DNA from 3 places in the Alkalibacterium indicireducens genome. Region 3 is predicted to be linked to each of the others. Evidence: predicted binding sites of a transcription regulator. Region 3 holds the regulator's gene; each other region holds the start of a gene.
The links. The regulator Rex, encoded in region 3, represses fermentation and respiration genes when NADH is low (regulators of the CRP and FNR family bind a similar motif). The targets are predictions, from matches to a motif close to TTGTGAANTANTTCACAA.

Region 1 (2,277 bases), on a different contig from region 3:
TTTTGCCAGATACTGAACAGAGTTACGTTCAAAGTACACTTTTGGTGGAATCTTGAACCACTGCATATTGTTTGTACGTTTCGCACGTTTCTTCACATTGATTAAATGCATAGTACTGACGTTAGTTGACACTGAGTTTCCTCCAAACGATCCACATCCTAGAGTTAGGGAAGGGAGAAAAGCATTGTAGATGTCACCGATAGCACCTTGAGATGACGGTGCGTTGACAATCAGACGACCCGCTTTCATTCGACTGTCAAACTCGCTGATAACCTGGTCGTCGTTGGAATGGATAACTGCTGAGTGACCTAAACCACCATACGCAAGCATTTCTTCAGCACGTTTGATTCCTTCTTCAGAACTATTGACTTTGTAGGCAGCCAGTACTGGGCTAAGTTTTTCTCGTGAGAGAGGGAAGTCTCTTCCGACACCAGGGTATTCAGCAACAAGAATTTTCGTATCTTCAGGCACGTTAACGTTTGCCATTTTAGCAATCTGATATGCTGAGCGTCCCACGATATCCGGATTCAAGTGATTATCTTCTGAAACCATCAGCTGCTCCACTTTAATGCGTTCCTCTTTAGTCAGGAAGTGGCAGCCGTTGTCGATCATCTGTGATTTCACTTCTTCATATACTTCTTTATCAGCGATGACAGCTTGTTCAGAAGCACAGATCATTCCGTTATCGAATGTTTTGGAAAGAATCAGGTCGTTCGTTGCTCGTTTGACATTTGCAGTCTTTTCAATGTAGCAGGGGACATTACCGGCACCAACACCAAGAGCAGGTTTTCCTGAGCTGTAGGCTGATTTAACCATGCCTGATCCGCCAGTTGCAAGAATAGTAGCTACTCCGTCGTGTTTCATCAAAGTCTGTGTCGCTTCGACAGACGGTTTTTCGATCCACTGAATACAGTTTTCCGGTGCACCTGCTTTAACTGCTGCTTCGTAAACAGCACGTGCCGCAGCTGAACTGGATTTCTGAGCAGAAGGGTGGAAAGCGAAAATGATCGGGTTACCTGTTTTAATAGAAATCATAGATTTAAAGATTGTTGTGGAAGTAGGGTTGGTTACTGGTGTAACTCCGGCAATGACCCCGACCGGTTCAGCAATTTCAACTGTGCCTTCATGAACGTTCTCATTTATTACACCGATTGTTTTATCATGTTTGATGCTGTGGTAGATGTATTCTGAAGCAAAAAGGTTTTTGATAATTTTATCTTCATATACACCACGACCAGTTTCTTCTACAGCCAGCTTAGCTAAAGGCATATGCTGATCAAGAGCAGCCAGAGCCATTTCCTTCACGATGTTATCGATTTGTTCCTGATCGAGTTTGTACATATTATCGAGAGCTGCTTTAGCTTTCGTGACTAACTGATCGATATCTTTCTGTACATCTGTTACTTTATTAGTTTTGTCTAATACTTTTACCATAATGGGTTCCCTCCATTTAGTTAGTGAAGTATTGAGCAAGTTTAGATTAAAATAAGTCTTTCTCCAATTTTACCGTCTTATAAAGATGAAAAATGAAGAAAGCTTGTATGCTCAACACTTGGATTGTTTTTATCTTTTTACAAGCACATCATAACACAGTGAAATCGCTTGCTAGAAATTGAAATTGTGTCCATTTTGTAACACATTGTGATAAATTGAACAAGTGTAACGGGACAACCATCTCCTTACTAATCGTCATTAAATGTTCAAAGATTCACTTGTATAAAGTGAGCTAATGTGATAAAATGAACATGTATAAAACGTGAAAGACAAAGGAGAATCGACTATGGAAAAGCAACGCACAGATGAGATGACTTTGGAAACTTTATGGGAAGGGTTCAAAGGAAAGAAATGGAAAGATGCCATTGACGTCCGTAACTTCATTCAAAGTAACTACACACCGTACGATGGTGATGAGTCATTCCTTGAAGGCCCAACTAAACAGACGGAAGAGTTGTGGGAACAAGTGATGGATCTTAACAAAAAAGAACGTGAAGCAGGCGGAGTTCTTGATATGGATACTTCTGTTGTTTCAACAATTACTTCTCATGGACCGGCTTACCTGACTAAAGATAAAGAAAAAGTTGTCGGGTTCCAGACAGACAAACCATTCAAACGTTCACTTCAGCCGTTTGGCGGCATCCGAATGATGGAACAGGCTGCAGAATCATATGGTTTTGAAGTAGATCCTTATCTCTCTCATATCTTCAGAGACTGGAGAAAGACGCATAATGAAGGAGTGTTCAATGCATATACGCCTGAAATGCTAGACGCGAGACGCAC
Region 2 (2,277 bases), on a different contig from region 3:
CACGGAATACTCCGCCGTTTTTACCTACGTCTTCACCGAAAACCAGGACTTTTTCATCACGGGCCATTTCCTGATCAAGTGCTTCCGTGATTGCTTGAATCATTGTAAGATTCGCCATGATTATTTACTCTCCTTTGCTTCGTATTTCTCAATCTGCTCAGTAATGTTCTGACCAGGCTCATTGTACATGTTTTTCAGGAAGTCTGAAATTTTCATCTTAGGAGCTTGATCTGCTTCTTTAGCAGCTTGTTTGATTTCTTCTTTAGTTTCTTCAATCAGTTTTTCTTCCTGTTCTTCTGACCATAGACCTTTTTCAGTCAGGAAGTTACGGAAGCGGATAAGTGGATCTCTCTGTTCCCAGTAGTCAAATGATTCCTGTTCACGGTAACGTGTAGGATCATCACCTGAAGTTGAGTGAGGGCCGAAACGTGACGTGATTGTTTCAATCAACACTGGTCCGTTTCCTGCAGCAGCCCATTCACGAGCCTGTTTAGTAACAGCATATACTGCAAGTGGGTCCATTCCATCAACTTGAACACCAGGGATACCTGCAGCAGCAGCTTTCTGAGCAAGTGTGTTAGCAGCAGACTGCTTCTCACGTGGAGTAGAGATTGCATACCCATTGTTTTGGATAAAGAATACGACAGGTGCTTTGTAACGTCCGGCAAAGTTCATCCCTTCGTATACATCACCTTGAGAAGATCCACCGTCACCAGTATAAGTGAATGTCACTTCATCTTCTTTCCCAGCCATTTTCTGTCCCACGGCATTACCCATTGCTTGAATAAATTGAGCACCGATAATGATTTGAGGTGGAATAGCGTGTAAATCTTCAGGATAGTTGTTTCCTTCTACATGTCCACGAGACCATAAGAAAGCCTGTGATACAGGTAGACCGTGCTGGATCAACTGAGGTACATCACGGTACCCAGGATAGAACCAGTCCTGTTTCTTAAATGCAAAATGACTTGCTAACTGAGAAGCTTCCTGCCCCATAGTAGGTGCATAGAAACCTAGTCTTCCCTGACGTGCAAGTGCCATTGAGCGATCGTGAAGAACACGTGACCACACCATTCTTCTCATTAATTCTACTAATTCATCATCAGATAAATCCGGCATAATGTCTTCGTTGACGATTTTCCCATCTTTATCCAGAATTTGAACCATCGGAAACGAAGCTTCGATTGTACTTAGTAATGCTTCGTAATCAACTGGTTGCTTTGCCATAGATTACCCATTCCTCTCTGTTTTTAAAGTTCAATATAACAGATAATATCCCCTGTTACATTTTAATCCATTCCTTTCTAAATCTATCATGATTCATGAATTAATGCAAGCGATATTCATGCAGTGTCGCAGTATAAATCCTTGATGTTAAAGCAATTACAGCCCATTGTGATAACTATAACAAACACGCTGTTATACTTTTCCCATACGATACCCTCCGGAACTCGATTAATTAAAGTAATACAGGCATTTTATCTGTTATATAAAAGAACTTAGAGCTATGTCTTTGTACCATTGGAAGGATAAGCAGCTTTTCGCATGTGAATCAGATCACTATTTATTATTAGAATACTTTTATTTTGACTATAGGAATATTTGAGGTGCGGGACCTATTCATATTTGTTAGAATAGGAAAAGAATAATAGCATTGGAGGTTATATGCGTGTTAACTATGAAAGATGTCATTAGAGAAGGACACCCTACTTTAAGACAAATTGCTGAAACAATTGAATTTCCTTTAGATCCTGAAGTAAAGTCGCTCGCAGAAGATATGCTTCAGTTTTTAAAGAACAGTCAGGACCCTGACCTTGCTGAAAAGTATGAATTGAGACCTGGAGTGGGAATCGCAGCTCCCCAGGTCGATGTATCTAAAAGGCTGATTGCTGTACATGTCCCTTCGGCAGATGAAGAAGACAGCACCCTCGAGTTCAGCGCTGTGATGATCAACCCTAAAATCATCAGTCATTCTGTCCAGCAGACTTGCCTGTCAGATGGAGAAGGCTGCCTGTCTGTCGACCGCGAAGTTCCAGGCTATGTCCCGAGACACAAGCGGATTAAAGTGGATTACTTTGACTTGGACGGAAAAAAACAGAGCATTCGACTGAGAGATTTTCCGGCAATTGTCGTCCAGCACGAAATCGATCACCTGAACGGCATCATGTTCTACGATCGAATCGATCCTGAAAATCCATTGGCACTTCCAGATGACATTGATGTCCTAGGTACAGTAGAAGAATAATATGAATGTGAATTGCCTAAATAATAATGTAA
Region 3 (2,277 bases):
TTTTTTGAAAAATTTACCCGGTGGAAAACGGCTGGTTTTTGTGTTAAATTACTATATATTGTGGGAATACCAATTAAAGGATGAACAACATGTCAGTTAATGATATTAATAAAAAAGCGGCTATTAACATGATCAGCCTGTTTCTTGCCGTACAGCTTGTTTCTGCTGTGATCCCTCTTTTCTTACCAGAAGATACAGGGATTGTCGGATTTCTCCTTCCATCCATGGTCCTGTTTTCATTAGGTGCCATCGGTATGATCGTGATCGAAAGAAGACAGCAGATGAAGTTTGAGTTTGAAGAACGATTCAGTAATAATACCGCCAGTATTCTTCTATGGGGACTGATAGGGATGTTTATTGCAATAGTCGTGCAGACTTTCGCAAGCATTATAGAAGTAAACTTTCTAGGCTCTTCTATGGAGTCAGAAAACACTCAGTTTATAATGGAAGTCGTCAGAAATTATCCGTTGTTTCTTCTCCTAGTTGGAATAGCAGGGCCAGTAATGGAAGAATTTGTTTTCAGAAAGGCAATGTTTGGTCTTCTGATTGATCGGATTGGCGGCATCGGAGCTGCAGTCATCAGTTCACTGCTCTTTGCATTCATTCACTTTGACGGTCTGCTCCTAGTGTACTCATCAATGGGACTGGTTTTTGCCTGGCTTTACTTCAAGACTAAAAACATATGGACACCAATTCTGGCACATTGTCTAATGAATGTGGCAGCTGTGCTGATCAACTTGTACTTTTCTTAAAAAACAAGTAGTTTAGAAAGGATTTATAATGACAGAAAAACAAATCATGTTTCAGATTGCCTTTAAGTATATATTCTTCCTGCTGTTCATGTTCTTTACGATCGATTCAGTCGCCAGCAGTGGATGGGGATTCTTCTCCTTCTTGTTTGCTCTCTTCGCTACAAAAGACTTTGTTCAGGGTACGAGGATGGCTGCAGCATATCTACGTATTAAAAAAAGCAAAAATAACAGCAAATAAAAAAGATCTTCAAAGCTTACGGACCAGATCAAGGTCTGCTTTGAAGATCTTTTTTTAATCATTGTAAAATAGGTCATTTAAAGGATTGTCATCTTCTTCAGGTTCAGCATTCTGATCAAAGTCCTGATAGTAATTGATGAAGTATATCAGCGTTTGCAGTTCATTGGTCAGGTCAACGTTGTGTACTCTGACTTCTTTCGGTACAGTCACACGTATTGGGGTGAAGTTCATAATACCTCTGACTCCACCTTTTACCAGCTTATCCGCCATCTCCTGGGCTATTTCAGAAGGTACTGTTAAAATCGCTACATCGATCTGCTGCATTTCAAGCTGATCGACCATTTCATTGATGTCATAGATAGGCACGCCCTGGTGGATCGTTCCAATCAGGTCATCTTTTACATCAAATCCGGCACTGATACGGATATTGTTGTTTCTGCGAAAATTGTAGTTTAATAAGGCTTGTCCAAGGTTACCCACACCAATCAATGCAACATTGGTCAAGCGGTCCTGGTTCAGTGTTTTACTGAAAAAATTCATTAAAGCTTCTACATCGTACCCGTAGCCTCTTTTACCTAAAGCACCGAAATACGAGAAATCGCGTCTGATCGTTGCACTATCCACTTTAACTGCTTCACTTAATTTAGCTGATGACACACGTTCTTTACCTGCCTCGTGTAGGAAACGCAAGTAGCGGTAGTATAATGGCAGTCTGCGTGCAGTAGCTTTCGGGATTTTCTTATCAGCCATTGTCATTCTCCTCGTCTCAATTCATTTAATAAACAGCTTCTCTGGATCTTATCAAACTTTTCCAAAGGGATATCTTATCTTACCTTGTGTATTCACAAACTTACATGAGATACCATTTTATATTATACCACTAATCCCTGTAAAATAAAGCATATAGGGTTTAAATTTGTTAAAGATTTCAATAAAATTCATTATTAAATCGTTTATTATTGAACAAGTTTTGGAGATTGTAAAAAAAGGAACAAGCCTAAAATCGTCCTATTTCTGAACCTTGCAGTTTTTTCAATTAGACTAGTCTATTCCTCCTCCTGTATGCTAAACTGTTAGATATTGACAGATGACTAGGTTAGAAAATGAGGAATAATATGATACTTTTACACACGCAAAAAATAGCAAGACATTTCGGTTCTGAAACTCTTTTCGATAATGTAAGCATGGAAATAAAGGAAAATGCCCGAATTGGTCTGGTGGGCAGAAACGGTGCCGGTAAAACGACCCTTCTCAATATCCTTTCCGGAAGAGAAGAACCGGATGAAG

Region 1: the regulator Rex is predicted to act here: its motif matches at 1,640-1,657, upstream of adhE (bifunctional acetaldehyde-CoA/alcohol dehydrogenase).
Region 2: the regulator Rex is predicted to act here: its motif matches at 1,394-1,411, upstream of pdhA (pyruvate dehydrogenase (acetyl-transferring) E1 component subunit alpha).

The regions. Positions count from the first base shown of each region.
Region 1 is NZ_BAAADA010000196.1:29,858-32,134, forward strand. Features, by position in the region: gene adhE (bifunctional acetaldehyde-CoA/alcohol dehydrogenase) at 1-1,434, opposite strand, end outside; gene pflB (formate C-acetyltransferase) at 1,781-2,277, shown strand, end outside.
Region 2 is NZ_BAAADA010000102.1:9,875-12,151, reverse strand. Features, by position in the region: gene ABFX15_RS06255 (alpha-ketoacid dehydrogenase subunit beta) at 1-118, opposite strand, end outside; gene pdhA (pyruvate dehydrogenase (acetyl-transferring) E1 component subunit alpha) at 121-1,227, opposite strand; gene def (peptide deformylase) at 1,670-2,245, shown strand.
Region 3 is NZ_BAAADA010000088.1:26,108-28,384, forward strand. Features, by position in the region: gene ABFX15_RS05615 (CPBP family intramembrane glutamic endopeptidase) at 90-752, shown strand; gene ABFX15_RS05620 (DUF4305 domain-containing protein) at 781-990, shown strand; gene ABFX15_RS05625 (redox-sensing transcriptional repressor Rex) at 1,045-1,740, opposite strand; gene ABFX15_RS05630 (ABC-F family ATP-binding cassette domain-containing protein) at 2,106-2,277, shown strand, end outside.